Regions from separate parts of the Arthrobacter sp. 10N43 genome, predicted to be linked through region 2. Evidence: riboswitches for the same ligand, from Rfam matches in the RefSeq annotation. Region 2 holds a riboswitch; each other region holds the start of a gene.
The links. Region 2 has a riboswitch for cyclic di-AMP ahead of AC1DDO_RS16265 (M23 family metallopeptidase). Riboswitches for the same ligand answer to the same signal wherever they lie in the genome.
Positions count from the first base shown of each region.

Region 1: another riboswitch for cyclic di-AMP. It lies ahead of AC1DDO_RS04400 (hypothetical protein); the one in region 2 lies ahead of AC1DDO_RS16265 (M23 family metallopeptidase).
Region 3: another riboswitch for cyclic di-AMP. It lies ahead of AC1DDO_RS05300 (aggregation-promoting factor C-terminal-like domain-containing protein); the one in region 2 lies ahead of AC1DDO_RS16265 (M23 family metallopeptidase).

Region 1 covers NZ_JBFTIA010000002.1:382,653-393,026, reverse strand. Annotated here, with positions in the region: gene AC1DDO_RS04415 (DNA alkylation repair protein) at 1-614, shown strand, start outside; gene AC1DDO_RS04410 (cation:proton antiporter) at 683-1,906, opposite strand; gene AC1DDO_RS04405 (hypothetical protein) at 1,903-2,181, opposite strand; cyclic di-AMP (ydaO/yuaA leader) riboswitch at 2,355-2,554, shown strand; gene AC1DDO_RS04400 (hypothetical protein) at 2,559-3,233, shown strand; gene AC1DDO_RS04395 (sensor histidine kinase) at 3,411-4,418, opposite strand; gene AC1DDO_RS04390 (response regulator transcription factor) at 4,411-5,088, opposite strand; gene AC1DDO_RS04385 (DedA family protein) at 5,094-5,837, opposite strand; gene AC1DDO_RS04380 (phosphatase PAP2 family protein) at 5,840-6,697, opposite strand; gene AC1DDO_RS04375 (dihydrofolate reductase family protein) at 6,797-7,354, opposite strand; gene AC1DDO_RS04370 (serine hydrolase) at 7,949-8,701, shown strand; gene AC1DDO_RS04365 (hypothetical protein) at 8,717-9,628, opposite strand; gene AC1DDO_RS04360 (efflux RND transporter permease subunit) at 9,672-10,374, opposite strand, start outside.
Region 2 covers NZ_JBFTIA010000008.1:144,271-154,644, forward strand. Annotated here, with positions in the region: gene AC1DDO_RS16265 (M23 family metallopeptidase) at 16-837, opposite strand; cyclic di-AMP (ydaO/yuaA leader) riboswitch at 842-1,055, opposite strand; gene AC1DDO_RS16270 (iron-dependent transcriptional repressor DtxR) at 1,206-1,901, opposite strand; gene serC (phosphoserine transaminase) at 2,245-3,372, shown strand; gene AC1DDO_RS16280 (MFS transporter) at 3,362-4,687, opposite strand; gene AC1DDO_RS16285 (DUF3027 domain-containing protein) at 4,732-5,379, opposite strand; gene AC1DDO_RS16290 (cold-shock protein) at 5,388-5,771, opposite strand; gene AC1DDO_RS16295 (hypothetical protein) at 5,949-6,182, shown strand; gene AC1DDO_RS16300 (helicase-associated domain-containing protein) at 6,193-8,688, shown strand; gene AC1DDO_RS16305 (DNA repair helicase XPB) at 8,685-10,331, shown strand.
Region 3 covers NZ_JBFTIA010000003.1:98,924-109,297, forward strand. Annotated here, with positions in the region: gene AC1DDO_RS05295 (sensor histidine kinase) at 1-763, shown strand, start outside; cyclic di-AMP (ydaO/yuaA leader) riboswitch at 934-1,091, shown strand; gene AC1DDO_RS05300 (aggregation-promoting factor C-terminal-like domain-containing protein) at 1,094-1,882, shown strand; gene AC1DDO_RS05305 (bifunctional glycosyltransferase family 2/GtrA family protein) at 2,063-3,610, shown strand; gene AC1DDO_RS05310 (glycosyltransferase family 39 protein) at 3,607-5,667, shown strand; gene AC1DDO_RS05315 (glycosyltransferase family 39 protein) at 5,674-7,740, shown strand; gene AC1DDO_RS05320 (HAD-IA family hydrolase) at 7,765-8,445, opposite strand; gene AC1DDO_RS05325 (glyoxalase superfamily protein) at 8,545-8,922, opposite strand; gene upp (uracil phosphoribosyltransferase) at 9,007-9,642, opposite strand; gene AC1DDO_RS05335 (phosphatase PAP2 family protein) at 9,655-10,374, opposite strand, start outside.

The DNA of each region.
Region 1 (10,374 bases), on a different contig from region 2:
GGCTGGAACAGGAGCCGGGAGGCCGTGGACTCCGGTACTACGGTGCCTCCGTGGGTGCCGTGCGCGGGACCGTCAGGGATGCCGGCCGCCGCTATCCCGGGCTGTCCCGCGATGAGATCACGGCGCTGAGTTCCGAACTGTGGGGCTCGCAGCTGTCCACGGCGCCGGTTTTCGAGCGCCGCCTGGCCGCCGTGGTGCTGCTGCAGGCCAATGTGAAGCTGCTGACCAACACCGACCTCACCCGGCTGGAGGGCTTCATCCGGGAGGCGCGGCTGCGGGACCTCGTGGATCCGCTCGCCGTCGACGTCGTCGGGCCCCTGGTGGACGGGCTCGACGTCCTGGCCAGGGTGCGGGCCGACAGCGTGCTGGACCGCTGGGTGCGCGAGCCCGATACCTGGCTGCGCCGGGCCGCGCTGCTCTCGCCGTTGCTGGCGCTGCGCTCCGGGGCGGGGGACTGGGACCGGTTCATCCGTCACGCCACCGCGGTGCTCGGCGAGCCTTCCGGGACGTTCGACGCCGACGACGACGCCGGTGCGGTCCGGGAAGCGGTGTTCCACGTCCGCGCCGAGATGGCCAAGAGGCGACCCGAGCTGCAATTCACACCCGTGGGGTGACTCCCGGAACCCTCCGTCCGGCACGGCAGGACGGTGCCGTCTGGCGGACGCCCAGCCCGTGGCCGCGTTCAGTCTTTCGGCCCTCCCGGCCCTCCCGGTCCGCTTGGTCCACTTGGTCCTACGGCGCTGCCGGTATCGCCGGACCTGCCGCCGGCTTTTGCGGGCAGGGAGAAACCCCTGGCGGCCCGTGACCCGGCGACGGCGCTCGCGGCTATGGTGACCAGCGCGCCCACCAGCAGGGCCGCGGCCTCGCCCGGGAGCAGGACCTGGAGCTGCGTCCCGATGCTCGCCGCCGCGGCAGGTATGCCGAGTTGAGCCGCCGACAGCACTCCGAGGGGCAGCGGGAGCCCCAGTACCACCAGGGAGGCGTGCGTCAACAGGGCGCCGACGCCCAGCGCCACACCGAGGGCGATCATGTCCGGATGTCCGGCCAGGTCCTTGAGGGTCAGTGATGCGCCCAGCCAGACGAAGAACAGTGGCCCAAGGAAGCCGTCGCTGAGGGCGAACAGTTGCCGGGCCAACCGCCTCGGTTCGCCGACGGCGGCCACCGCCAGGCCGAGGGAAAAGCCTGCCAACATCACGGACACGTTGCTCCACGTCGCGACCGCGGCCAGGGCGAAGAGAACCACCAGCTGGATCCGCAGCTCGAGGGCAAACTTGCGGCTTTCGGAAAGTCGGTGCATGCGCCCGTTGATTCCCCTGCGATCGAGCCAGCGCAGTACGACAAAGAGAACCACCGCGCAGCCGGTCACCGTGAGCACGCCCAGCGCCGCCCGGAGCGCGTGCGGCGGGTCCACCATGAGCGGCAGCGCCACTATGCAGGCTACGTCCGCGATGGCCACCTGCGCGGTCATGGAGATGACATGGGGTCCGCCGAGGCGGAGGGAATCGATGATCGGCAGGACCAGCGCGGCTGAGGAGGATGCCAGCAGGACGGCGTAGAGGGGAGCATGTCCAGTCCCGAAGAGCAGGCCTATGCCGGTTCCGACCGCCACCGCTGCCGCCGCGCCCGCAGCGGCGCGGCGGGAACCACTGCCGAGGGCGGAGCGGATCTGCGGATCCCGCACGGGAACATGGGTTCCGGCCACAAACATCATCAGCGCAAACCCGATATTGGCCAGCAGGCTGAACGTCGGGTCCGCCGGATCAACCAGGGCCAGGCCCGAGCGCCCGATCACGATGCCGGCCAGCAGTTCGCCCAGCACTACCGGCAAGTGCCAGCGCACCGGCAGCGCCAGGAGCGGGCCGGCCAGTGCGACGACGGCGATCAGCGCCAGGGACAGGAACGTCACGGCTCACCGCCCCGGACCTGCCCGGGGTCTGACCGGCGCTCCACCACGGCGTAGGCCTTTCCCTCCAGGAAGGCCCAGTCATTGACAACCATGTAGCCTAGCGAGTCCACCCGGTCATTGAGGACGTGTTCGTCGAAGCCCCTGTCACGAGGTTCCGCATCCCAGGTGGCCACATGGACGTCCCGGCCGTCCAGGATCAGCAGCTCGGTATTGACGTCGAAATCCTCCTTGGGCTGGCTGCTCAACTGGCAGATGGCGACACACAGGCTGTTCATTTCGGGCCTCCGCTTCGAGGTGGTGCTGATGGCATCATCCTACGTTCGGATGCGGCCTCGCCCCATGGGCAACGGACGGACGGCACTGTGGCCTCCGTTACCTGAATGTGACATTGGCGTGCGGTTCGCGTTACGGTGGTTAGGTGCCTGTTTCTCCGATACAGGCGCTCCCCAGCCGATTGCCTAACTCTGCCGCGGCCCCGGGGGTAACTCGCATCGACGCCGGCAGAGACGGGGAAACCACTTTTGGCCTGCTGACACGCAGGTCTTGGGGTGAAGCCGCACAGCGCCCGTCATGACGGGCCCGGGAGTGCGGCCGGGTGACTCCCATCCGAATCCGACAGCTCACCTCGCAGGCATTGGGAGAGGCTACATCCATGTCTTCAATCAGTACTTTTGCGCGCCATAGCGCCATTCTCGCCGCCGCCTCCGGGCTGGTGCTGACGGGCTCGATGGCCGCCAACGCCGCCTCGACACCCGTGCAGCGGGACTCCGCTCCGGCCTCCAAGGTGGACGTAGCGGGACAGGTCAGCGCCCCCGTCAACGCCGATTCCAGCGTCAAGATCAGCTTCGACCGCCCCGCGGTGGCTTCCGTCGCCGCGCCGGTCATCGAACAGCCTGTTGCCGCGGCACCGGCTCCCGCAGCTGCCCCGGCGGCAGCGCCGGCAGCAGCACCTAAGGCAACAGTGCAGGTGCAGGCGGCACCCGCCGCCGCACCGGCCGCGGCCCCCGCCGGCGGACGCAACGCCATCATGCTCTCCGCCGCCTACAGCCAGGTGGGCATCACCCAGGACTGCACGGCCATGGTCGAAAAGGCCCTTGGCGCGGCAGGCAAGCCGGTTGGTGACATCGGTCCCCGGGCGTTCCTTGGCCTCGGAACCATTGTTGGCACCCCGCAGCCTGGCGACATGGTGGTCCAGTCCGGCCACGTTGGCATCTACGCCGGCAACGGCCAGGTGGTCAGTGGTGGCATGAACGGTAAGAACCAGACGATGGTCCACCCGCTGTCCTGGCTCACCGCGACCGGTGGCGTGACTTTCGTCCGCGCCTAATCTAGCGCTCCTATTCCTGTAGGGGCCAAACAGCCCTCCCGGGGCCAGGCAACCCGGAAAGACCGGCGATCGATTTCCTTTGGGGGCAATCGATCGCCGGTCTCTTCTGCGTCTGCCGTCCTATCTGCCAGCATTCCCGTGGCTGTCTAGGGGCACACCACTTCAGGCATTACCGCTTCAGGCATTACCGCTTCCGGCCAGCGGAAGCGTCATCTTCATGACCGTTCCCTCGGCTCCAGTCGCAGCCACCTCGACGGCGCCGCCAGCGGCGACGGCGATCTCCCGGACCAAAGCCAGGCCGATGCCAAAGCTCCGCTGTCCGTGCGAGCCGCCGGTGCTGGCGGTCCGGACGAAGCGGTCAAAGATCCGGGCCTGGTCCACGCCGGTAATCCCGGTTCCTGTGTCCGCGACGGTGATCACTGCGCTGTTCTGCTCGATCGAGGTCCTGATGGTCACCCGGCCGCCCGGAGGAGTGTGGGCGAGGGCATTGTCCGCCAGGGCCAGCACGGCACGGCGCAGCGCGTTCTTCTCGATGCGGGCCAACGGCCGGGCGTCGGCGGAGAAATCCATGCGGACCTCGCGCTGGTCTGCCACCAATTGGAGGCTGCCGGCGACGCCTGCGGCGGCGTCGGCCAGATCGGCAGGGGGTGCGGAGCGGTCCGGGGCGTCCGCCGTCGCGGCGAGCAGCAGTTCGTTGACAATGCCGGTCAGCGTCGCAGCGTCCTCCCGGATCCGGGCCAGGTCCTGGCTTTGCCTGGAGCCGGGCACCGTGTTGCGCTGGGCGAGTTGGATCCTGGTGTCCAGGATGGTCAAGGGTGTTCGCAATTCGTGGCTTGCGTCCTGGACGAAGCGCCGTTGCCGGGCCAGGGCATCACCGAGGGGGCGGATGGCGCTGCGCGCGCTGAGCCACCCGAGAGTGCCGGCCAGCAGGATTCCCGCCACCCCGGCGATGACCATGGCTTCGAGGAGATCCTTGGAATCCAGGTACGCGTAGGCCGTCCCCGCCGCTGCCGAGCCGGGCACTTCAGGATGGGCCAGCTGATTCATGAGGTAGAGCGCCGTGGCGGCGAGGAGGCCGAGGACCATGACTGCGCACGCGGCGCTGATCCGCAGCGCGACTTTGAGCGAGGCTTTGCGCAGTATCGAGTGGTCCGGGTTTCCGCTGGAGATCCCGCCGTTATTCATGAGCGTCGCCAATCTGGTAACCGACGCCGTGAACCGTACGGATGACGGCCTTGGAAATCTTCCGGCGCAGGTGATGAACATAGGTATCGATCACGCCGGGCTGGTCCGAGGCGTGGAAGTACGCCGCGAGGAGCTCGTCCCGGGTGAACACGCGGCCGGGTTCCGCTGCCAGGGCTGCCAGCAGCTGGCATTCTTTCGCGGTCAGCGCCACCGTGCGCCCGTAGACGGACCGGACGGAGCGCTGCGTCGGGTCCAGTTCCCAGTCCCCGATCATCACCTGAGCCGGGGCCGGAGAAGGGAAAGTGCGCGTCAGGGCGCGCAGGCGGGCGGCCAGTTCGCCGGCGTCGAAGGGCTTGGTCACGTAGTCGTTGGCCCCCGCGTCCAGGCCCCTGACCTTCTCGTCGGCGTCGCCCAGGGCGGTCAGGATCAGGATGGGCGTGGCAATGCCTTTCGACCGCAGCGCTGCGATGAGGGCGATGCCGTCCATCACGGGCAGCCCGCGGTCGATCACCATGACGTCCCAGGCCCCGGTCAGCCCGTGGTGGAGGCCATCACGGCCGTTGGTGACCAATTGGACCCGGTAGTCCGGATCGAGGAGCTCGGCGATGAGCGGCCCCAGGACGGCATCGTCCTCGACGAGCAGCAGGGACGGGCGGTCAGCGGTTCTCATGCCAGCTATTCTTCCGCGGCCATTTCCACAGTCCGCAGTCCGTCGTCTGTTGCCTCCGCCGTGTCGCCCGCAGTGGCGTCTGCTGTGGCGTCGGCGCGCCGAATGTTGCGGCGGCGCTTGAGGAAATGCACGACCCCCGGCACCACCGAGACCAGGACCATGGCGACGGCGATGACGTCGATATTGCGGGCGATGATGTCAAAGTGTCCCAGCCAGGTGCCCAGCATCGTCACGGAGACGGACCATGCCACCGCGCCAATGACGTTCCAGAGGGTGAAGTACTTGTACTCATAGCGCGCGATCCCGGCGGTCAGCGGAGCAAACGTCCTGACCATGGGGACGAAGCGGGCCAGCACGACGGCGGCGCCGCCGTGGCGGCGGAAGAAGTCTTCCGTGGAGGTCAGGTGTGCTGTCTTCAGGATGCGGGCATCGTCCTTGAACCACCGCCGGCCAAATTTCCGCCCCAGCATATAACCGACCTGGTCCCCGGCGACGGCAGCCGCGGTGACGACGCCGATCAGCACCGGCAACGTCACGTGCAGCTGCTGGTGCAGCAGGCCTGCGGTGAACAGCAACGAGTCCCCGGGCAGAAAGGGAAAAAGCACGCCCGATTCGATGAAGACCATGAGCGCGATGACACCCAAGGCGGCCGGGCCCAGCCCGGCGAGCAGGCTTGCCGGGTCCAGCAGCGAGGGTGTCCCGGCGGCGTGGGCGGCCGGAAGGAGGGCAAAAACGTCCACAGCGTGCATTCTCAGTTCCTCTCAGTCTTCAGCGACCGCACGGTGGAAGGGGCGCGACGCCGGGCCGCCAGCCAGGGCGTCACAACGTTCCAGAGTCCCGTGAGCAGGACAACTGCGGCGCTCGTGGCCAGAAATGAAGCTGCCACATCGGTGGGGTAGTGGACACCGATGTACAGCCGCGACCAGGCGACGACGAGTGCCAGCGCAGCCGCACCGAACGCGGTGATTTTGGCCCAGCGGGTTCCGCGGGCCAGGAAGAAGAGCGCGAAACCAACGGCCACCGCACAGGACACATGGCCGCTCGGGAAACTGTCCGAGCCCGTTTCCGGAGCCAGGGGATCGAACAGCAGGGCGGGGTTTGGCCGCTGGCGGGCCACGATGATCTTGAAGATTTCACTGGCCACCCAGCCGGAAATTGCCACGAGCCCGAACGCTACCGCCTTGAGCAGGCCGCCGCGGAAGAGCCAGATGCACAGAGCTGCGGCGCCGATCAGTGCGAGGCCCACCACCGGACCAAAGACGACATTCAGCGCCATCGCCACGGCGGTCAGGGCCGGGGAGTGATGCTGGCTGAGGTCCTGGTCCACTCCGATCTCCGTGGCGCTAAAGCCCGGCGTCAGCTGCGCCCCCAAGCCCAGTGCCAGGACGGCAGCGGACAGCAGGACGCCCCACAGCAGCCAATGGCGGATGTGGGGGAGGGCCCACAGCTGCGGCTCCGCGGCGGGACGCGTAACGTCGCGGCGGTGCGGTGCTTCGGGGTTTGGTGCTGCGCTAGTTGGTGCTGCGCTGTTTGGTGCTGCGCTGTTTGGTGCTGCGCTGTTTGGTGCTGCATCGCGTTCAAGGCGTCTAACAGGGACGGGTCCAGTCATGGGAACCTCCGGGTCGGGACAACGGGCGCCCGAAAAGGCACCGACTCCCACTCTCCCGCCAGGCGTTTAAGAAACGCTTAAGAAAGAACCGGCCCCCGGCTAGGGGGCGTAGCGCAGCAGCGTCACGCCGTTGCCAAAAGTGTGCGTCTCCAGCAGCCGGAGCTGGGCCCTGCTGCCTGCATCCTTGAACATGGGCCTGCCCCGTCCAATCAGAACCGGTTGGACGTACACCCAGTATTCGTCGATCAGCCCGAGCCGCCGGAACGTATCGCCCAGGTCCGCCCCGCCGACCGCCATGTCCCCGCCCGGCTGCGACTTCAGGGCCAGGACTTCTTCCGGCACTACCTCCCGGACCACAGTTGCGTTCGGGCCGGCCGTGGTCAGAGTCCGGGAGTAGACGAACTTGGGCATGTCCCGCCAGATGCGGGCGAAGTCGGCCATCACTGGACTGATGTCGGGGTCCTCGTCCGCGGTCGGCCAGTAGCCTTCCATCAGTTCGTATGTGACGCGGCCCTCCAGGAAGGCGCCCATGGGGGCCAGCTTTTCGTTCATGTGGCGGTGCAATTCTTCGTCCACCATGTGCCAGCTGATGTCGCGGTCCGGCCCCTCGAAGAATCCGTCAAGTGACACCTGCATGACCATGACGATTTTTCGCATCTTCGCTCCTCGGTTTTCTCCAGAGTACGCCGCGGCTTTAGCGCGCTGACCTGCAACGGAGAATTTTTCCGGGCAGGAATCAGGTTTGATGGCCCAGTTTTTCCCAAGAGCCGGCTCTTGTGCGGGATGCCGGGACCGTGCACAATGCAGGAACTCTATGGCCCCACCGCGGTCCATCACCTTTCGGGGGAGGAATGATGCCGGCGCACGATTCCGCGCAGATGCCCGGGGCAGGTCCGGATGACTGAACCGCCGCCACGCCACTATGGGTCCGGCGGCCACCGCGCGGACGACGGATCGCAGGCCGGATCCCGGCCCGTACGACCACACAAGTGGAGGTTCCGCCCGCAGCACCTGACGGCGGCCGCCGTCGCGGTTGCTCTTGTGGCTGCCGGCAGCGTTTTTGCGACCGTCCAGGCGGGGGTGCCAACCGATTTGGCGGCAGCCGCGGCCACGCCTGGTGCCACCGCAGCTGGGACCGCCGCAGATGTGAACGTCGTAGCGTCCCCCTTGACCGCGCCCCGTGGATCTGCGCCGTCTGACCTTCCCGCGCCTGCGGGTGCTTCACCGGTTGCAAGCCCCGCCCCGGCGGCTGTGGCCCAAGCACCGGCCGCGACGAAGCCGGCTGAACTGCCTGCCGCCGTCGTCGCGGTGCCGGCCATCGGCCCCGAACTCGACGCCCAGATCAGCGGGATCATCCAGGCCAACAGCGCGTATGCGCTGGGGGTGTCATTGATCGATCTTTCGGACGGCGTGGTCCACGGCTACGGGGTCCAGGAAAAGTTTGTGGCGGCCAGTACGGCCAAGATCCTCGCCGCGTCGGCCTACTACCACCTGGTCGAGACCGGGCGGGCCTCACTGGCCGCTCCGCTGGGTGGCTCGACCGCAGGGGCCCAGATCCGGCAGATGGTCCAGCAAAGCAACAACGATTCATGGACGCTGATCCTGCGTGCGGTCGGCCAGCGGGGTATCACGGACTACGCGGCCTCGATCGAGATCACGTACGACTTTACGGTGAACCTGCTGACCCCCGCAGAAATGGCCCGGACCCTCCAGCTGCTCTACACCGGGGAGCTGCTCAACCCGGCTCACACCGCCCAGCTCCTGTCCTACATGCAGAACACCAACTTCGAGACGCTGATACCTCCGGCAGTTCCGCCGGGCGTCGGGGTTTTTCACAAGTACGGGCTGCTGTTTGGAAACCTCCACGATTCCAGTGTCCTGGTCAAGGACGGCCGGGCCTTCGTGTTCGTCGTGTACACCTGCGGCAAGAACTACTCGGACATGGGCCCGCGGACCCGGATCATCCAGGAACTCACCCGGACCGTGACCGCCGCGTTGTTCTGAGAGTGCCCGCGGCCTTCAGGACCGGCCACAGGATCCGGTGGACCTTTCGGTCGCTCTTTCCGTGGTGCCGTACACGTCAGGGCTCACTTGGTAGCCGTGGCGGTCCTGCGCCAGCGCCCGATTGTCGTCGGCGGCCAGGGCAGACTCATCCAGCGTCGTGATGGAGGTGAGGTCCAGGGATTCCTGGCTGTCCCCACCGGAAGCCGTTACCTTGAAACTGCCCTCCCCGGCGCGGTAGTACTTCTGCTGGTGACCGGCCGCCGCTCCCTCGAGGGGGTTGAACTCGTCGACCTTGAGGATGTTGGCCTTCTTGCTGACCACCTGCCCGCAGTCCAGGAAATCAATGGAGGGTGCTGACCCCTCTGTATAGGTACCAAATTCCTTGGAGGGGTGCGCCAGCATGGCAATGCCGGCCCGGGCCTTCGCGACTCCTGCGATGAATGTGCTGGGGGCGCCGGCAAATTTTCCGGATTCAAACTCCTCCGGATACTCGCCAAACAGCCAGACCGCGCCCTTCCTGGTCTGGGCGAAGAAGGCCAGTTCGGATTCTTCCAGGGCACCGTCGGAGTAGTCGCGGTCCCACAGGACTACCGCGCGGACTCCATCCACCACTTTGGTCAGGCCCGTGACGATGGACACCACACGGTGGGTGTGGACCTCCGGCGGGCTCGTGGTGAGGTCTGTGACCTTGCCGGTGAACTCGGAGCGGGTTCCCGGTTTCATGGGCAGCCAGGTGTTGTCCACCTCCGGATCGTGAGGGAACAGATCAGCACGGAAGTCGGGGAGTGAGCCCGGTCCGCAGTCGCTCGCGGCACCGGCCGGTGCGGTGCCGGCCGGTGCCGTCCCGGCCTGTGCGGTGCCGGCCGTGACGAGTGACAGCGGCAGTGCTACGAGACAACTGAGAACGGCAATGCTCTTGCGGAACATCGGATTTTCCTTTAAGGCGTTCCGGTGCGGACTCTGGCCGCGGTCAGACGGTCACCGGCCCGGCGGCTGCGCGTTCCCGCTCACGAGTCTTCTTCGACTTGGCGAATCGGAGGTAGAGCGAGGGAACGATGAACAGGTTCAGCAGGGTGGAGGTGATCAGGCCGCCCAGGATCACAACGGCCATGGGGTGTTCGATTTCATGGCCCGGGATATTGCCCATGACAACCAGGGGCACTAGGGCCAGGCCGGTGGCCAGGGTGGTCATAAGAATCGGCGACAGCCGCTCGGCCGCCCCCCGCATCACCAAGGCCCGGCCAAAAGTCTCGCCTTCATAGGTTTCCAGATGCTGGCAGTGGTTGATCAGCAGGATACCGTTGCGCGCGGCGATCCCCATCACCGTAAGGAAGCCAACCAGGGACCCCAGGGACAGGACCCCGCCGGTCATGTAGGCGGCAATGACCCCGCCCACCAGGGCTACCGGCAGCGTGAGCAGCGACAGGACTGCCAGTCGCCAGCTCCGGAAGGACGCCTGCAGCAGCAGGAGGATCAGGACAAGTGCCGCCGCGGAGTAGATCATCAGACGGTTCGTCGCCGCCTCGCGCTCGGTGTATTCGCCCAGCAGCTGCACGCTGTAGCCGGTCGGCAGATCCATGGTGGCCAGCCGCGACTTCAGCTCACTGGCCACGGTTCCCAGGTCTGCTCCATCGGCCAGGAAGGACCCCACCTCCACACGGCGGGAACCGTTC
Region 2 (10,374 bases):
CGGTCCATCGTCTATTTAGAGCCATCCGAGCGGATCAACGACGTCGCCGTTGACCATCACTTCAAAGTGGAGGTGGCAGCCCGTGGAGGCGCCTGTGGTCCCGCTCATAGCGATGACATCTCCGCGCGATACCTTCTGGCCGACCCTGACCGAGGCCGAGGACAGGTGGTTGTACGTGGTCTCCAGGCCGTTGCCGTGGTCAATGACGACCCGGTTTCCGCCGCCGTAGGGATGCCATCCGTTGAACGTCACGGTGCCGCTGGCGGCCGCGTGGACGGCCGTGCCGCACTGGGCGGCGAAGTCCTGGCCGCGGTGGAACTCGCCCGCACCGCCGGTGATGGGGCTGACGCGGTAGCCGAACGGCGAGGCCGTGATCATCTGGTCCAGCGGTGCGCCGAGGGTGCCGGCGGATGCCGCGCGCGTGATGCTGCCCACAGACTGGGCGCTGAGCAGCTGCTTGAGCTTCCCGTCCGGATCACCCTTCGTGGTGACGGCCGTTCGGCTGAAATCGACTTTTGCGGCGGCGGGAGCCGTGACATCCGGCTGTACTGCAGCGGAGAGGGCGCCTGTTCCATCAGCGTTGGAGGCCAGCACGGGGCTCGTGGCGGGGACCGTCACAGTGAGGACCAGGCCCGTTGCGGCCAGTGCGATGCCGGCCTTCTGCCCGACCCCGCTGGCCGCGGCAAATTCCGTTACCTGACGGAACGGGCTGCGCCGCCGCCGGCGTTCATCGCGGTGCGCGTCGCGGGGGCGTTCGGCCATATGCTCGACGACGGGACGCGGCTCCGGAGCGGGACCGGTCGCGCGGCGACGGCCCCTGGCGGTCTGGGTGGTCAAGAACGGTTCCTCTCTGGATAGCCTGCGAAGTTAGCTGTCGGATTCGGGTCAGAGAGTTCAAAGACCCGGTCCGCCGTTGCAAGCAGCCAGACAGAGAGGCATCCCTGGGGATCCCTCGATGGACGTTGCTTGCCGCTGACGGACTTCACCCCAAGGCTGCTGAAGCAGCAGCCGAAAGTGGTTCCCCCGCCCCTGCCAGGAGGTGGTTCTGCGACTGATCCGCTGGCAGGGCTCGGCTTCGGATCAGGTAACGCTTTGGTATCGGCACTGGCCACTAACTATAGGGGATTAAGCCGTCCGGTAATAAATCCGTAACCCCAGATGTGCAGAACTCATGGGTCGTCCCATGACCGGCGCGTTGTGGCTGGTCAGGCGAGTGTTACAAAGACGTGCGCCGCAACCTCGGGCGGCAACTCCAGGGCACCCTCGATATCGGGAACGCGGACCGAGATGTACTCCCCCACCCGCTCCAGCGACACCAGCGCACCAGGCCGAATTCCACCTTCGTCGAGCTGGGCCAGAAGCTCCGGCTCCACCTGGATCGGCTCCGCGAGCCGGTTGACCGTGACCCGCGAACCCGCACCGTAGCCGGCCATGGCCTCAAGCAGGTTCACGGCCCCATCGGCCGGGGCGCCGTTGGACACGCCGCCAAGATCGGCAAGACCGGGAATGGGGTTTCCGTAGGGCGAAACGGTGGGGTGGTCCAGCATCTCAAAAATTCGCCGCTCAACCCGCTCACTCATGACATGCTCCCAGCGGCATGCCTCCTCGTGGACATAGGCCCAGTCGAGTCCGATCACGTCGGCGAGCAGGCGTTCGGCGAGGCGGTGCTTGCGCATGACGCCGATGGCGCGTTTCCGTCCGGTTTCGGTCAGTTCAAGGTGCCGGTCGCCCGAAACAACCACCAGTCCGTCGCGTTCCATCCGGCCGATGGTCTGCGAGACAGTGGGGCCGGAGTGGCGGAGCCGTTCGGCAATGCGGGCGCGCAGGGCAACGATGTTTTCTTCTTCAAGTTCCAGAATGGTCCGAAGATACATCTCCGTAGTATCGATCAGATCAGTCATTCAGCTCAGCTCCTCGAGCGCAGTCCGTGCGTCATTCCCACCGTACCGCGTGCGGGCTGCATGCAGGATGCGCCTGGCAAGAACCGCCGTACGTTCGCATGCCAGCCTAGCCTATTTTGAATTACTCCGGATAATTTTCGTTCGGGCTGGCGCTGCCCCCGAGTGCCCACGCGCCGGCAGTTCCCGGGCGTCTCAATGACCGGACTGTGACAGGGCCTTTTCCGCGTCGCCGGTACCCGTCAGGCAGAATGAAACAGGCAGAATAAGCAGGGGTCCGTTGTAGCCATCCCCTACCGGGCCACCTTCCAGCCACGCTACGAACCAGCCGAAAATTGGAGCCACTGTGAGCGACACCAGCATCGCGATCCCCGCCAACCTCCTGCCCAAGGACGGCCGGTTCGGCGCCGGTCCGTCCAAGGTCAGGCCGGAACAGATGGAGGCCCTCGCCGCGTCGGCGAAGCTGCTGGGGACCTCGCACCGCCAGGCACCCGTGAAGAACCTGGTCGGCTCGGTGCGCAGCGGCCTGAGCGAATTCTTCCGTGCGCCCGAGGGCTACGAAGTGATCCTGGGCGTGGGCGGATCCACGGCATTCTGGGACATCGCCAGCTTTGGGCTTGTGGAGGAAAAGGCGCAGCACCTCTCCTTCGGCGAGTTCGGCTCGAAGTTTGCCTCGGCGACCAACAAGGCACCGTTCCTTGCCGAGTCCTCCATCATCAAGGCCGAACCCGGCACACGCCCCACGGCCCGGGCGGAGGCCGGCGTCGACGTTTACGCGTGGCCGCAGAACGAGACCTCAACCGGTGTGGCGGCCCCCGTCCGCCGCGTGGCAGGCGCCGATGAGGGGTCGCTGGTGCTGGTGGACGCGACCTCCGCCGCGGGCGGGCTTGACGTGGACGTGGCGGAGTCCGACGTGTACTACTTCGCGCCGCAAAAGAACTTCGCGTCCGACGGCGGCCTGTGGCTGGGCCTGTTCTCCCCGGCGGCTCTGGAGCGGGCGGCACGGATCAAGGCCGGCAACCGCTGGATTCCCGATTTCCTGGACCTCCAGACGGCGATCGATAACTCCCGGCTGAACCAGACCTACAACACGCCCGCCCTGGCCACCCTGGTGACCCTGGATGCCCAGGTGCAGTGGCTCAACGCCAACGGCGGCCTGGACTTCGCGGCCGGCCGGACGGCCGATTCTGCCGGCCGCATCTACCGCTGGGCCGAGGCGTCCAGCTACGCCACGCCGTTCGTGGCCAAGGCCGAGGACCGTTCCAACGTGATCGCCACGATCGACTTCGACGAATCGATCGATGCCGCGGCCATCGCCAAGGTGCTCCGCGCCAACGGCGTCGTCGACACGGAGCCGTACCGCAAGCTTGGCCGCAACCAGCTGCGCATCGCCACTTTCGTGGCGATCGAGCCGGACGATGTCTCGGCACTGCTCGAGTGCATCGACTTCGTGGTGGCAGAACTCAAGAAGTAGCTTCAGCATCCGACGGCGTCGCCGCGGCACCAGAACCTGGTGTCGTGTCGGCGCCGTTTCCGCTTTCGACGCGGAAGTACCGCAGCCCGCGCGCCCGGCGGTTGAAGTGGAGCCGCAAGTGCTGCGCCCGGATGATCCACACCAGCCCGATCAGGGCCGCGAGCAAGCCGGCGCCGGCCGCAACCCCCATGGACCAGCGGGGGCCGGCGGTGTTGGCCACCCAGCCGACCAGCGGCGCCCCGATGGGGGTTCCGCCCATGAAGATTGCCATGTAGAGGGCCATCACCCGGCCCCGCATGACGGGGTCCGTGGTGGTCTGGACGTACCCGTTGGCGCTGGTCATCATGGTGATTGCGAACAGCCCCACCGGCACCAGCGCCACGCCGTACCAGAAATAGCTGGGGGCCAGCGCCGCGATGCCAGAGGTCACGCCGAAGGCAGCGGCCGCCCCGAAAATGACCCGCAGCCGCGGCTTCCCCCGGCCGGCGGACATCAGCGCCCCCGCCACGGAGCCGATAGCCATGATCGAATTCATCAGGCCGAAGGCCCCGGCGTCGAGGCCGAATTCCGTGCCCACCATGGCCGCGATGAAGAGGGCGAAATTCAGCCCCAGGGTTCCCACAATGAAGATGGCCACGAGCACCACGATCAGGTCCGGACGGTGCCTGACATAGCGCAGCCCCTCCCGGATCCTGCCCTTGCCCGCCGGGGCGCGCGGCAGCCGGCGCAGCGAGGCCGCCGGGATGTTCGCCAGGCTCAGCAACAGGGCGACGAACGTGAGCGTGTTAATGAGGAACACCCAGCCGGGCCCGACGACGGCGGTGAGCAGGCCCGCGACGGCGGGGCCGATCATCCGGGCGACGTTGAAGGACGCGCTGTTGAGGGCCACGGCGTTGGAGAGGTAGTCGTCCTGGACCAGTTCCGAGACGAAGGTCTGCCGCACGGGAGCGTCGAGCGCGGAGACCACCCCGAGCATCAGGGCGAAGGCGTACACATGCCAGAGCTGCGCCGCGCCGGTCACCACCAGGATGCCCAGCCCCGCACTCAGCAGCGCCATCGCGGACTGGGTCAGCACCAGGAGCCGCTTGCGGTCGAAGCGGTCTGCAAGCAGCCCGGCCACGGGTGCCAGGAAGAGCTGCGGGCCCAGTTGCAGGGCCATGGTGATCCCCACCGCCCCGGCGTCCTGCGCCGTCAGGTGGGCGAACACCAGCCAGTCCTGGGCGGTGCGCTGCATCCAGGTGCCGATGTTGGAGACGAGTGCGCCGATGAACCAGATCCGGTAGTTCAGGATGTGCAGGGACTTGAACATGGACATCAGGTCCAGCCCTCCCTAAACACGCTCCCGGACGCTTCCAACCGTTAGTCGGCCTCCGCGAAGCGTTCCCGCTCATCGTCGGCGTCGTGCTGGTCGGCATCCTGCCGGTCAGCGTTCTGCTGATCAGAGGTCGGCTCGTCGTCGTCGTCAGCGGTCTGCTCGTCAGCGGTCTGCTCGCCGTCGTCGTCAGCGGCGTCCTGCTCGCCGACGGCGTCGGGCGCCTGTGACGGCGTTTCGATGCCGGCCGCCTCGTCGGCGGCCTCGTCAGCCTGCGCGTCTTCCGGGCGGACCCGCTCGGCCCACGGAACCCAGGCCGGCGCGAGGATGGAGTCCTCCGAGGGCAGCAGGCCCAGTTCGTCCACCGTGACCACCTTTGAGCGCGAGTTGCGGGTCAGCACCGCGTACCACTGCCAGCCCAGATAGCCGGGAAGCTTGGATTCGAAGAGGTGGGTCACCAGGCGGTCGCCCTCGCTGCGGGCACCGATGTGCTCGCCGATCTGCTCGGCGGGGGCGATGCCTTCCACGGCGGTGCGGGCGACGTCGACGGCGGCGGCAAGGAAGGCGTCAGGCTTGCCGGTGCGCCAGACGGGGACGCCGGCGCGCGGGCGGGTTGCGTGTTTGGAGCCGGTTCCCTTGGATCCGGCAGGCACCGAGGAGCCGGCGGCCGGCAACTGATCAGGTTCCTGAGTCATCAAGAGCCCTATACGTCCAGCTCGTCGGCAACCTTACGGAGGGCCGCTGCGATCGCCTTGCCCTTGTTGCCTTCCGGGTACTTGCCCGCGGACAGGGTCCCAGACAGGTTGTCCAGCACGGTAACGAGGTCCTGCACCAGCGGGGCAAGGTCCCTGGCGCTGGGCCGCTTCGCCTTGGCGATGGACGGAGTCTTGTCCAGCACGCGCAGGCCGAGGGCCTGGGCACCCTTCCGCCCGTCGGCTACACCAAATTCGACGCGCGTTCCGGCCTTGAGCTCACTGACACCCTCGGGCAGGGCGGACTTGGGCAGGAAGACTTCCTGGCCGTCCTCGCCAGCGAGGAATCCGAAGCCTTTTTCCTTGTCATACCACTTGACCTTGCCGGTAGGCACGTAATCAACCTTCTTCGTTCTGCGGGGACACGGCCGGCGGTCACCGCATCCGCATGGTTACGCGGGTTCAGGGTGTGACTGCCCGGACCGTGTTGGTCTGTACCTCCAAGGTTATCCTGCCAAGTTCAATTTAGTGGTTTGAGGCGCGGGGGATGCCGGACTGTTAGCGTTGCCCACATGACACTGATGCGTTACCGGCGGCCCTTCATGATCGCTGCGGCCACCCTTGCTGTGCTGTCCCTCCTTGCCGTCGGCGCCGTCATGGTCATGGCCTTCAACAATGTCGTGGCGCCGGCCTGGATTACCTCCACGGCCCTTTACGGGCTCCCGGTGGCATTCCTGCTCATGCTCGCACTGGTTATGGATGCGGTGGTGGCCCGGCGCCGCCCGCGCGGGCCCGGCGAAAGGTAACGTTGGAGCGATGTCCCTCATCCGCGCGCTCAGCAAGGAACTTCAGGCACGAAGCGACGAATCGTTGCGGGCCTTGTTCTCCGCGCGGCCGGACCTGATTTCTCCCGGCGTCCCGGACTTCGCCGCCCTCGCCGCCCGGGCCAGCGGCCGCGTCAGCGTGCAGCGGGCCCTCGAGCGGCTCAACCGCCCGCAAATGCAGGTCCTGGAAACCCTGCACCTGTGCACCAACGCCGATACCGGACACAGCGCTTCGGCGCCGATGCTGAAGAAACTGATCAATGGCGCGTCGGTGGCCGCCATCGACCGCCTGGTCCATTCTTTGCAGGAACTGGCCCTCGTCCACCGTGCCGATCCACCGCACGGGGTGACTCCCGCCGGAGCCAAGCAGCGGCACTACCTTCCGGTCGGCAGCCTCAAGGACGTGATCGGGATTTATCCCGCAGGGCTGGGCCGCAGCTACACCGAGCTCGTGCGGCTCCAGCCGGCCTTTGCGCAGCGCGTCGTGCAGCTGGTCGGCGAGCTGCACCGTGGCGGGGAGTCCGTTTCCCCCGCCACCACACCGATGGAAGCGGCCTTGTCGCTCCAGCATTGGACGGCTACACCGGAATCGCTCCACCAGATCCTGACCACCGCACCGGAGCGGACCGCCGCCCTCCTGGCCCGGTTCGGAAACTGGGCCATGGGCGCCGTTCCCCAGGCGCAACGCCGCGCTTCCGTGCTCCACGAAAGCGCCGACGTCGGCCCGGTGGACTGGCTCCTGGCGCGGGGGCTGCTGGTACCCCTGGACGCCGCCCACGTCGAACTGCCGCACAGCGTGGGAGTGTCCCTGCGTGGCGGCTTTGTCATTGAAGACTTTTCCCTGGTGCCACCGGTCCCCCAGCTTGGCCAGACAAGCGCAGGGCTGCGCCGGAACGCCGCGTTGGGCGCCATCGCCGAGACGCTGCGGCTCGTGGGCGAGGTGCTCTACACGGTGCGTGAACAGCCCCTGGCGACGCTGCGCAGCGGCGGCGTCGGGGTCCGGGAGATGAAGCGGCTGGCGGATTCCCTGCGGATCGAGGTGCACCCGGCCGGCGTACTCGCGGAGCTTTGCGCCATGGCCGGCCTGCTGCGGCTGGACGTCGACAGCTCCGCGTGGGTGCAGCCGCCGCAGCTGGAATGGCTGGCGCTGCCGCGCCAGGAACAGTGGCTCTGGCTGGTCAATGCCTGGCTGGCCAGCGAGCGGGCGCCCTCCCTCGTGGGCCAGCCCGTGAATGCCGCCGCCCCGGGCGCCGGCCACCGGGGCGCGGCCGGGACCACCATCAATGCGCTCTCCGCCGAGGCGCAGCGGCCCGACGCCCCGGTGGTCCGCAAACGGGTCCTGGAGATCCTGAACGAACTCACCCTGGAGGCAGCGGCGCCCGACGGGCAGGCTCCAGTCCTCAATGCCGCCGCCGTGCTGGAACGTGCCGAGTGGGCGCAGCCCCGGATGGCCCGGCGTTTCAGCTCGCTGATCCGCGGCATCCTCACGGAGGCCGAGATGCTCGGCCTGATCGGCTCCGGGGCGCTCAGCCAGCTGGGTTCCGCAATCGCCGCCGAACGGCCGGATGATGCCTTGGGGATCCTGGGCGAACACCTGCCGGCGGCGCTGCAGCACGTGCTGCTGCAGGCGGACCTGACGGCGGTGGCGCCGGGCTACCTCGACCCCGAACTGAGCGAACAGCTCCTCACCATGGCCGCGGCCGAGGGACAGGGACCGGCCACCATCTACCGATTCTCCGTCGCCTCGGTCCGCCGGGCCCTCGACGCCGGCCAGGACGCCGCGGCGATGCTGGACTTCCTGCGCCAGCATTCGGCCACGGCCATCCCTCAGCCTCTCCAATACTTGATCGAGGACACTGCCGCACGCCACTCCCGGCTCCGGGTGGGGGCTGCCGCCAGTTTCATCCAAAGCGAGGACGAGGCTGCACTGCTGGAGTTGCTCAACGCCCCGGCGGCCGCCGGACTCGGGTTGGTGCGCATCGCGCCCACCGTGGTCATCTCACATGCCGCGCCGCGGGAAGCCGCCCAGGTTCTCAGGGGCCTGGGACTCGCCCCCGTCCTGGAGGAAGCAGGATCCGGCGTCATCCGGCTGCGCCGCAGCACCTCGGTTCCCGGCGGCGGCCGGCCGGTCTACACCGCCCCGCGGACGGCACCGCCGGAGGCCGACATCGACGCCCAGCTGGCCGTGCTGCGGGGTGACGGGTCCCGGGCACCCGGCTCCGCCGGCGCTCACCCGACGCCGGCCGCCCCGGGCAGCGAGGAAGCGACACAGCTGGGGCTCGAGACCCTGCTGAAAGCGATCCGCCTCAGGCAGCGGGTGATCATGAACGTCGTGGACGGCATGGGGAATGCCAGCCGCGAGACTGTTGTTCCGGTAGCTGTGAATGGCGGGCGTGTGCGGGTGTTCGATCCGGACAAGGAGATCGAGCGGGTCCTGTCCATCCACCGGATTATCGACGTAGAAGCCACAGAGGAAATGCTCCAGTGAATGACGGGCCCCTGATCGTCCAAAGTGACAAAACCATCCTGCTGGAGGTCGACCACGAACTCGCAACGGAGGCACGGCACGCCATCGCGGCGTTCGCCGAGCTGGAACGGGCCCCGGAGCATGTGCACAGCTACCGGTTGACGCCGCTGGGCCTGTGGAACGCCCGGGCAGCCGGGCTGGATGCGGAGAAGGTGCTGGACACCCTGCTCAAGTACTCCCGTTTTCCCGTGCCCCACTCGCTGCTGATCGACGTCGAAGAGACCATGTCCCGGTACGGCCGGCTCCGGCTGGAGAAGGATCCGCAGCACGGCCTGGTCATGCGCACGTCCGACTACCCGGTGCTGGAGGAAGTCAGCCGTGCCAAGAAGATCGCCCCGCTGCTCGGGCCGCGGATCGACGGCGAGACCGTGGTGGTGCATTCCTCCCAGCGCGGCCAGCTCAAACAGCTGCTGCTCAAGATCGGCTGGCCGGCCGAGGACCTGGCCGGGTACGTGGACGGTACGCCGCACCCCATCATGCTCAACGAGACCGGCTGGAAGCTCCGCCCCTACCAGCAACTGGCCGCGGAGAACTTCTGGGCCGGCGGCAGCGGCGTCGTCGTCCTTCCCTGCGGCGCCGGCAAGACGCTGGTGGGTGCGGCCGCCATGGCCACCAGCTCCACCACGACGCTGATCCTGGTGACCAACACCGTCGCCGCGCGGCAGTGGAAGGACGAGCTGCTCAAGCGCACGTCGCTGACCGAGGAGGAGATCGGCGAGTACTCGGGTTCCGTCAAGGAAGTCCGTCCGGTCACGATCGCCACCTACCAGGTGCTGACCACCAAGCGCGGCGGCCTGTATCCGCACCTGGAGCTCGTGGACGGCAATGACTGGGGCCTGATCATCTACGACGAGGTCCACCTGCTGCCGGCGCCGATCTTTAGGATGACGGCTGACCTGCAGGCCCGGCGCCGGCTGGGGCTCACGGCCACGTTGGTGCGGGAGGACGGCCGGGAGGGAGAGGTCTTCAGCCTGATCGGTCCGAAGCGCTACGACGCGCCATGGAAGGACATTGAGAGCCAGGGCTACATTGCGCCCGCCGATTGTGTGGAGGTCCGGGTGGATCTGCCGCGCGACGAACGCGTGGCCTATGCCATGGCCGAGGACGCGGACAAGTACCGGCTGTGCGCCACGTCCGAGACGAAGACCCGGGTGGTGGAGGAACTCGTTGCCGAGCATGCCGGAGAGCAGCTGCTGGTGATTGGTCAGTACATCGACCAGCTCGACGAGATCGGCGAGCGCCTCAACGCGCCCGTGATCAAGGGTGACACCTCGGTCAAGGAACGCCAGCGGCTCTTCGACGCCTTCCGCGCCGGAGAGGTGCACACCCTGGTGGTGTCCAAGGTGGCCAACTTCTCGATCGACCTGCCAGAGGCCTCGGTCGCGATCCAGGTCTCCGGTTCGTTCGGTTCCCGCCAGGAGGAGGCCCAGCGCCTGGGCCGGCTGCTGCGCCCGAAGAAGGATGGCCGCGCCGCCAGGTTCTATTCGCTGGTGGCCCGGGACACCCTGGACCAGGACTTCGCCGCGAAGCGGCAGCGTTTCCTCGCCGAGCAGGGCTACGCCTACCGGATCATGGACGCCAAGGACGTCGGCACCGTCGGCTAGGCCTTATTCGGGCGGGTACGGCCCATTCAACACACATATTTCA
Region 3 (10,374 bases), on a different contig from region 2:
CCGCGGCTACACCGAGCTGATGCGGATGACCGAGCACTTCACCGCCGACGGCGAGAGGTCCCTCGCCCGCGTGCAAAGCCAGTCCGAACGGATGACCACCCTGGTTGAGGATCTGCTTTTGCTGGCGCGCCTGGACGAGGGACAGCCGCTGAAGGTCAGCGACGTCGACCTCACGCAGCTGGCCATCGAGACGGTGAGCGATGAGAAAGTCATGGCCCCGGACCGGGTCTGGCAGCTGGAACTTCCGGAGGAGCCCGTGGTGGTCCGCGGCGATGCGACCCAGCTTCACCAGGTCCTCGCCAACCTCCTGTCCAATGCGCGCAAACACACGGACCCCGGGACCACAGTGGTCACGGGCGTCATGCGTTCGGCTGATGGAAGCGCCGTGGTTACCGTGACGGACAACGGCAGCGGCATCGCACCGGAATTCATCGGCCGGGTCTTCGCCCGGTTCGCACGGGCCGACGCTGCTCGCACCAATCCCACCGCCAGCCCCGCCAACACACCGGTCGCTGCGACGGCGGGGGCCAGGTCCGGGCCCGCCGTCCGCCCGGCTTCCGGCGCCGTTTCCGATACTCCTTCCGGCAGCCGTGGCAGTGCCGGGGCAGCTGCTCACGCCCCGACCTCCGAGGGCACGAGCGGTTTGGGCTTGTCCATTGTCCAGTCGATTGTGGAGGCCCACGGGGGCACCGTTGAAGTCACCTCCCGGCCCGGCCGCACGGAGTTTGCGGTGCGGCTGCCCGCGGCGCCGCCGTCGGCATAGGCCCAGCAGGATTCACTTCCCACCCGCAAGATGGTTCTGCGCAAGCCGACACCCCGCCCGCTGTGACTCCTGTTACCAAAATGTGACTTAAGCGCCGAGGTCCTGTAGCGTCGTTGTGGTGCGGCCTCCATTGGTGCCGCATATCCGGACGGACGCCAAACTCTGCCGCTTCCCGGATTCCGCTGGACCAGGCAGAGGCGGGGGACCCAGAGTTCCCGGGCATTCTGCATTCATGCGCCCTCGGGGTGAAGCCGACACGTGATTTTCCGTGCGGCCGGATGACCTCATCCGAACCCGACAGCTAACTCCGCCGGCGTTGAGAGGCCCATCATGACTGAATTCCAGGTACAAACGCGCCCTGACGGCGATTCCCATTTCCGCTCCACTAAGTCGCGCCACCGCGCCGAACCGGCCACGCAGGCATCCGCCCTGTCCAAGCTGGCTACCGGACTCGGCATCACTGCCCGCCGCGCCGCCGTCGTAACCGCCGCTTGCGCCCTGCTGGTGGGAGGCGGCGCCGCCAGCCAGGCGGCGGAGCCGGGCACTCACGCGAATGCTGCGGGCAGCCAAACGGCCACAAGCGCCGACCCGCTGGCCAAGCTCAACTTCGAACGAGTCCAGATCGCCGCTCCGGCGGAAAAAAACGTGGCACCCACGCTCTCGGAAGTCAAGGCCGCCGAGCCCCCGGCCGCCCCGGTTGCTGCTGCACCCGCACCGGCCCCGGCTCCCGCAGCCGCTCCCGCGCCGGCCCCGGCTCCCGCAGCCGCTCCTGCACCGGCCCCCGCTCCCGCACCGGCACCGGTTGCTGTGGACGACCCCGCCGGAGCCCAGGCGTACGCCGCGTCCCAGCTGGGCAGCTATGGCTGGGCCCCTGGTGAGATGCAGTGCCTGCAGAAGCTCTGGACCAAGGAATCGGACTGGAAGACCACCGCCACCAACGCCAGCAGCGGCGCCTACGGAGTGGTCCAGTCCCTGCCCGCCTCGAAGATGGCGAGCGCCGGTGCCGACTACATGACCAACTACCGGACCCAGATCAATTGGGGCCTGAACTACGTCAAGGAACGCTACGGCTCCCCCTGCGGCGCGCTGAACTTCCACTACGCACACAACTGGTACTAAACCGGCACTAGCCGTACCGCCCGGCGAGGGTGGTTGAGGCCCCGGATCCACGCGGATCCGGGGCCTCCTGTGCGTCCGCGGCCGGTACGATTTTGGCCGGCCGGCCTGGCTCCGGACTTCCACAGCCCCCGCACAGCTCGGCCCTAAAGCCCTCATATGGGCCGGCGGGAAAGTTGAGCCATGACATCCACAGACCAGGCCACAGGAACCCTGTCCCGTTCCACGGAGACGCCGGCCGGTCCGGCGGCCCCGCCCTCCCCGTCCGGACTTGAGCCGTCGGGGCCTGCATCGTCCGGGCCGGCATCGTCAGGGCTTACCGTGACCGATGTGCCGGCCCCGGGACCGTTCGCCGGAGCCCTTACCGGCACCGGCGGCCGGCGCGCACCCATTGACACACGCGGCAGCACACCGTTGCTGGACGTCACGATTCCGGTCTTCAACGAGGAGCGGGACCTTGAAGCGTGCCTGCGCCGGCTCCACGCGTACCTTATCGGCGCCTTCCCGCACTCTTTCCGGATCACTGTGGCGGACAACGCCAGCACCGACGGAACGCTCAAGACCGCGGAGCGCGTGGCCCGTGAGTTGCGCGAAGTGAAGGTGGTCCACATGGCCGAAAAGGGCCGGGGAAACGCGCTTCGCAAAGTTTGGCTCTCCTCGCCGTCGCCGGTCCTGGCCTACATGGACGTGGACCTTTCCACGGACCTGGCGGCCCTCGGCCCCCTGCTCGCCCCGCTCATTTCGGGGCACTCCGATCTGGCGATCGGCACCCGGCTGACCCGCAACTCACGCGTGGTCCGCGGACCCAAGCGGGAGTTCATCTCGCGCAGCTACAACTTCCTGCTGCAGTCCCTCATGGGGGCCCACTTCAGCGACGCCCAGTGCGGGTTCAAGGCGATCCGGGCGGACGTGGCCCGGCAACTGCTCCCCCACACCCTGGACAACGCCTGGTTCTTCGACACCGAACTGCTGGTGCTGGCAGAAAAGTGCGGCCTGCGCGTCCACGAAGTCCCGGTGGACTGGACCGACGACCCCGATTCCAGCGTGGACATCGTCCAGACCGCCCTCGCGGACCTGCGCGGCATGGCACGGTTGAGCCGGGACCTGGTTTCGGGCCGGATCCCGGTTCCCGAACTGCGCGCCGCACTTGCCCGCGGACCGCTGCCGGCGTCCTCGCGGTTCCAGGAACAAAGCCCCGGCGGAAGCCTTTTCGGGCAGCTGGTCCGCTTCGGCAGCATCGGGGTGGCCTCCACTCTGGCGTACCTGGCAATCTTCCTGCTCTGCCGACAGATCATGGACCCGCAGCTGGCAAACTTCCTCGCGTTGCTCACCACCGCCGTGGCCAACACCGCGGCCAACCGGCGCTTCACGTTCGGCATCCACGGCGGCAGCCAGGCCGCACGCCACCACTTCGAGGGGCTGCTGGTCTTCGGGATCGGCCTGGCCCTGACCTCGGGCACCCTCGCCCTGGTTCACGCCACGTCAGGAGCCACACCGGACCGCTGGCTCGAACTGCTTACGGTCACCGCCGCCAATCTGGCCGCCACGGCCGTGAAATTCCTGCTCTTCCGGCTGGTGGTCTTCCACCCCCGGCGGACTAACACCGTCCCGGCGCCGGACGCCGCCATCACCGTTGCGGAGCCCACCGCCCCTGGCACCGCTCAGGTGCCCGCCGCCCCCGAGGCTTCCCTCCCCCGTACAGAACCCGCACAGAAAAGGCCAAGTAAATGACGGCAACCATCAGCCCCACCGCCGGCTCCCTTGCCGGGTCACCGGCCGGCAGCCCGCCCCTGGACCCGGAAACGACCCTCCCGGCATCCGAGGACGCCGGCGCGCCGCCCAACCCGCCAGCACCCCTAAGCCGCCGGGACCGCCTGCTGTTCGGCCGGCAGCCCCGCTGGGTCCGGCCCGCGGCGGCGCTGCTGCTGGGGGTCACCGCGGCCTTGTACCTGTGGAACCTGGAAGCCACCGGCTACGCCAACTCCTTTTACGCCGCCGCAATCCAGGCCGGGACCAAGGACTGGACCGCGCTGCTCTTCGGCTCCCTCGACCCCGGCAATGCCATCACGGTAGACAAACCGCCAGCGGCCCTCTGGATCCCGGCCCTGGCGGGACGGATCTTCGGGTTCTCGGCACTGAGCATGCTCATTCCCCAGGCACTCATGGGCGTGGCCGCCGTCGGCCTTCTGTACCTGACCGTCAAGCGGGTGTCCGGACCGGCCGCGGGCCTGCTCGCCGGCGGCGCCCTGGCGCTGACCCCGGTGGCGGCCTTGATGTTCCGGTTTAATAACCCGGACGCCATGCTGACCATGTGCCTGGTGCTGGCCGCCTACCTCACCACGCGCGCCATCGAGAAGGCCGGCTGGAAGTGGCTTGCCGCGGCCGGCGCGGTGATCGGGCTGGCCTTCCTGTCCAAGATGCTGCAGGGCTTCCTGATCGTTCCCGGGCTGGCCCTGGCCTACCTGTGGGCGGCGCCCACTACACTCGGCCGCCGGCTCCTGCACCTGCTGGCCGCCGGCGCAGGCATTGTGGTGGTGGCCGGAAGCTACATTGCCCTGTTCCAAATGACCCCGACCTCGGTCCGCCCCTATATGGCAGGCTCGGAGACCAACAGCTTCCTGGAACTCACGTTCGGCTACAACGGCCTGGGCCGGATCACCGGCTCCGGCGGGGGAATGCCCGGAGGCAATGCCGGCGGCCCGGGCGGCAACGGCAACGTGGGCTTCGGCGGCACGGCCGGGATCACCCGCATGTTTGGGACCAGTTTCGGCGGCGAGGTGTCCTGGCTGCTGCCGGCAGCCCTGATCCTGCTGGCCGCAGGCCTCTGGTTCACTCGGCGCGAGGCCCGGACCTCAAAGACCCGGGCGGCGCTCCTGCTGTGGGGCGGTTGGCTGGTAATCACCGCCGGAATCTTCAGCTTCATGAGCGGCACCGTGCATCCGTACTACGCTGTGGCCCTGGCCCCCGCGATTGCGGCCCTGGCGGGCATCGGCTCCCTCGAACTGTGGCGGGGCAGGGCCTACTGGCCCGCCCGGATTGTCCTGGCTGTGACAGTTCTGGCCACCTCGGTCTGGTCCGCGGTGCTCCTGGGCCGCGACCCGGCCTGGCTTCCCGGTCTGCGGGTGATCGTGGTGGTCCTTGGCGTCCTCGCCGCCGCCGCACTGCTCGTGCGGGTGGACAGCCTGGCCGCGCTTCCGGCACGGTTCCGCAAGGCCGCCACGGCCGGCGTCGTGATCCTGGCCCTGGTCGCCGGCGGGCTCGGAAGCACCGCGTGGACACTGGCCACCGTGGCCCAGCCGCATTCCGGTTCGATCCCCACCTCCGGGCCCACCGCCTCCGCGATGGGTGGCGGCTTCGGGGCGGCAGGCAGGACCGGCCGTGACGGAACCGATAGCAGCACTGGCAGCAGCACCAGCGGCAGCACGGGCGGCCTAGCCGCCGGCGGCCCCGGCGGGGAAACCGCCTCGGCCGAGCTGACAGCGCTGCTGCAGTCCTCCAACGCCAAGTGGTCCGCGGTTGTCTCCGGCGCCACCCAGGCCGCCAGCCTGGAACTCGCCACCGGCACCAGCGTGATCGCCCTCGGCGGCTGGAACGGCGGCGACCCCTACCCCACGCTCGCACAGTTCCAGGCGATGGTGGACCGCGGCGAGATCGGCTACTTCATCTCCGGCGGCATGGGCGGCATGGGCGGAGGCCGCGGGGGCAACTCCGAGGTCGCCACCTGGGTCGCGGCCAACTACCAGGCCCAGACCGTGGGCAACTCCACCGTGTACAAGCTGGGAGCCTAGGCCGCCATGACTGACACCCTGAGCCCCCGCCCCGGCCTGGCGCCGGCCCGCACGCCGGGCCCTCCGCAGCCCCGGGTCCCGGAACGTCCCAGGCGTCTTGGGCCCCCGGCCGGCGGCGTGCGGCCCCTCGGAGGCGCCCGGGCGCTGCAGCGGCACCGGCTGGAAGTCGCGGCCCTGCTCCTGGCCACGGCCGTGCTGTACGTGTGGAACCTCGGCGCCTCCGGCTGGGCGAACGCGTTCTACTCCGCGGCGGCACAGGCCGGGTCGCAGGACTGGACGGCCTGGTTCTTCGGTTCGTCCGACGCCGCCAACGCCATCACCGTGGACAAGCCGCCGGCCTCGCTGTGGGTGATGGGGCTGTCCGTGCGGATCTTCGGGCTGAGTTCCTGGAGCGTCCTGGTCCCGCAGGCGCTCATGGGGGTCGGTACGGTCTGGCTCCTCTATCTGGCCGTGCGCCGGTCCGCGGCGCCCGCCACGGCCGACGCCCGGCTGGCCCACCGTGCAGGGCTCCTGGCCGGTGCGGTCATGGCCCTGACACCGGTGGCCGTGCTGATGTTCCGGTTCAACAACCCCGATGCGTTGCTGGTGCTGCTGATGACCGCGGCCGCCTACGCCGTGCTGCGTTCAATCCAGGATGCGCGGCTGCGCTGGCTCCTGTTCGCCGGGGCGCTCCTGGGCTTCGGGTTCCTCACCAAGCAGTTGCAGGTCCTGCTGGTTGTCCCCGGCTTCGCCCTGGCCTACCTGCTCGCGGCTCCGGCCGCGGCCGGGAAACGGATCCTCCACCTGCTCTCCGCGGGCGCGGCGATGGCCGTCGCGGCCGGGTGGTGGCTGGCCGCCGTCGAACTCATTCCCGCCGCGAACCGGCCGTACATCGGCGGCTCGCAGAACAACTCCATCCTGGAACTGACCCTCGGCTACAACGGCCTGGGCCGGCTGAACGGCGAGGAAACCGGCAGCGTGGGCGGCGGCAACGGCTGGGGCACGCCCGGGCTGTTCCGGCTCTTCAACAGCGAGTTCGGCGGCCAGATCGCCTGGTTGCTGCCCTCGGTGCTGCTGCTCGGAGCGGGGCTGCTCTGGCTGGGCCGCCGCGCTCCACGCACCGACGCGGTACGGGCCTCCGTGATCATCTGGGGCTCCTGGGTTGCCGTCACCGGCCTGACCTTCAGCCTCATGGCCGGGATCATCCACCCGTACTACATGGTGGCGCTGGCCCCCGGGATCGCCGGGCTTGCCGGACTCGGCGGCGTCCTGCTCTGGCAGCGGCGGGACCAGCCCGTGGCCGCCGCCGTCCTCGCCGTCGCGATCGTGGCGGCCGGGGCCATGGCCTCCGAGCTCCTCGGCCGGACGGCGACGTTCGTACCGTGGCTGCGCTGGGTGGTGCTCCTGGGCTCCCTCACCGCCGCCGGCCTGGTGCTGGCCTCCGCGGCCCCGGGGCTCAAGGAAGCCAGTGGACCGGTCAAGCGGGCATCCGCGGGCATGGCACGGACGACGGCGGGGCTCGCCGTCGTCGCCGCCCTCGCCGGACCGCTGGCGTACTCGCTGTCCACCGCGGCCACCGCCCACAGCGGCTCGATCGTCAGCGCCGGACCGGCCGTGTCCGGCCGGGGCGGGGCCGGGCTGCCGCCGGCCTTCGGCGGTGCAACGGCGGCCACCGGCAACGCCACTAACGCTGTCGGGGTCGGCCGCGGCCAGGGTGCGGGCGGGGCAGGTGGAATGGGCGGCCTGCTCGGGGTCAGCACGCCGGCATCGGCCCTCGTGACCGCGCTGGAGACGGACGCCGGCACGTACACGTGGGCCGCCGCCGTCGTCGGGTCCAACAACGCCGCCGGCTACCAGCTGGCCACCCAGCTCCCGGTGATGGCCGTGGGCGGGTTCAACGGCACGGACCCGGCGCCAACGCTGGCACAGTTCCAGCAGTACGTGGCCGACGGGAAGATCCACTACTTCATCGTAGGGCGCATGATGCAAGGCGAATCCGGATCCAATGACGCCGCCCAGATCGCCGCCTGGGTGCAGGCCAATTTCACCGCCCAGACCGTGGGCGGGACCACAGTCTACCTGCTGGCAAGGTAAGCCGGCCGGGCAGGCGCCGGTGGCCTAGAACGTGAAGGACAGGGTGCGCAGGCCGTCGGCGGTGATGTGCGTGGTCACGGAAACCCCGGAGTAGTCGGGAATGTGGTGCACGCCGTCGGGAAGGTCGCCGGCGTTCGGTCCCACCGCAACAGTCGGGATGCCGGCGGCGATTCCGGCGGCAATCCCGGCCGGAGCGTCCTCGAACACCACCGCGTCGGCCGGGTCCACACCCAGCAGGGCGGCGGCCCGGAGGTATCCCTCCGGGTGGGGTTTGCCCCGCGAGACGTCCTCCGAGGTGACCGAGGCAGCCGGGATGCCGATGCCCGCGGCCGCCATCCGGACCCCGGCCAGGTCCCGTGAAGCTGACGTCACCAGCGCCACGGCATCCGTCGGGAGGCTGGCCAGCAGCTCCAGGGCACCCGGCACCGGAACAATGCCGCGGGTCTCAGCGAGCTCCATCCGGCCGAGCTCGGCCGCGAGGGCCTGGATGTCGGACCCGGCCGGTGCGAACCTGCGGACCGTGTCCATGGCCTGGACCCCGTGGGAGGTGCGCAGGATCTCGCCGATATCCAGGCCGTAGCGGTCCGCGAAAGTGGTCCAGACCTGCTCCACGATGCTGGTGGAGTCGACCAGCGTGCCGTCCATGTCGAACAGGACGGCACGCGCGGTCAGGGTCGTGGTGCTGGCATGGGACGGAAAGCTCATGCTTCCATCCTGCCTTAAGGCCCCGCCCAACCCTCCGGGCAGGCGTCACGAAAGGACCACTTCACGGATGCTGCAAAGCTGCCACGCAGCCGGACGGGATCAGCCGTTCGGCCGGCTGGGGATGTACTGCACCGCCCACTTGTTGCCGTCGGGGTCGGCGAAGTGGACGAAGTGTCCCCAGTCCTCGATCTCGACGTCGCTGACATCCACGCCGTTGTCCTTGAGCTGCTGGTGCGCGGCCTGGATGTCGCTGACCACCAGCTGAAGGCTCGGCGCCGTACCGGGCGGGGCGTCGTTGAGGCCCTCGCCGATGGCAATCGAGCAGCCGGAGCCCGGCGGTGTCAGCTGGACGAACCGGATCCCCTCCATGGGCCGCTCGTCGTAGTCGGCGTTGAAGCCCACCTTGTTGACATAGAAATCCTTGGCCCGGTCCACATCGGACACCGGGACGAACACCAGTTCAAGTTTCCAATCCATGCCGCACAGGCTAGCGCGGACCGCGGCAATGCGGAAGGGATCGCGGTCACTGGCAGGAGGAGCGGACCCGTGCGGGGACTGCCCCTAGCCGGCGATGCCGTACAGGCGGTCTCCGGCGTCACCCAGGCCGGGCACGATGTAGGACTTCTCGTTGAGCTTCTCGTCGATGGAGGCCAGGACGATCGTCACGTTGGCGTCGGAGAGCTCTTCCTCCAGCTTGGCCAGGCCCTCGGGGGCGGCCAGGAGGCAGATGCAGGTGACGTCGGAGGCGCCGCGCTTGAAGAGGAACTTGATGGCCTCGCGCAGGGTTCCGCCGGTGGCCAGCATGGGATCCAGGACGAAGATCTGCCGGTCTGTGAGGTCTTCCGGGAGGCGCTCGGCGTACGTGATGATGTCCAGGGTCTCTTCGTCACGGGCCATGCCCAGGAAGCCGACCTCGGCGGTGGGGACCAGCTTGGTCATGCCCTCCAGCATGCCCAGCCCGGCCCGGAGAATCGGGACCACCAGCGGGGTCGGCTTGGTGAAGGCCGTGCCGATCGTGGTGCTGACCGGCGTCTCGATGGTCACCGGTTCCGTGCGGACGTCACGCGTGGCCTCGTAGGCGAGGAGCGTCACAAGCTCCTCGGTGAGCTGGCGGAAGACCGGGGACGGGGTGTTCCTGTCCCGCAGAACGGTGAGCTTATGGGCGACCAGCGGGTGGTCCACAACGAGAGTGCGCATGGGTCAAAACTATCACCCGGATGCGGAGGACCGTCCCGCGGGGCCGGGGGGTTCGGCGTCGTTCGCGTGAGCCTGAGCAGTGCCGCCGGCAGGGCTGGCGGGGCTGCCGGCGTCGGCCCTGTCGTGGAGGTGGGCGGGATGCCCGAAGGTCGGCGCGGCCCCTGCGTGTTCGCGGCGTCGCAGCACATGGAAGAACCTGTGGGCCAGGATCACAATCCCCACCCAGGCCAGCCCGATGACCCACCCGACGATCACGTCGGTCATCCAGTGATGGCCCAGATAGACCCGGCTCAGGCCCATCGCGACGATGAAGATCACACCGGCGGCGATCAGGGCGATCCGGGCGCTGGTCCGCTTGATCTCCAGGCAGGCCAGGTACACCACGAGGGCGATCACCACCGTGGTGTTGAGCGTGTGCCCGCTCGGGAACGACGGCGAGGTCTCGTAGGGTGGCACCGCGTCGGCATGGTCCGGGCGGGCGCGGCCGATCATTTTCTTGCCCAGGGCTGTGGCAGTCACCGACACGGCGGCAGCGCCGCCGATCAGGATCAGCGGCCGCCAGCTCCGGGACTTGTAGATCAGCAGCGCTGTCAGGATGCTGCCCAGGATGGGCATCCCGATGCCGCCGCCGATATTTGTGAACCCGGTGACAAAGGCGTCCAGGCCAGGGCTGCGCAGCTGCTCCATGAACGCCAGCGTCGGCCTGTCCAAGTTCGCAAGACCGGCGTCGTC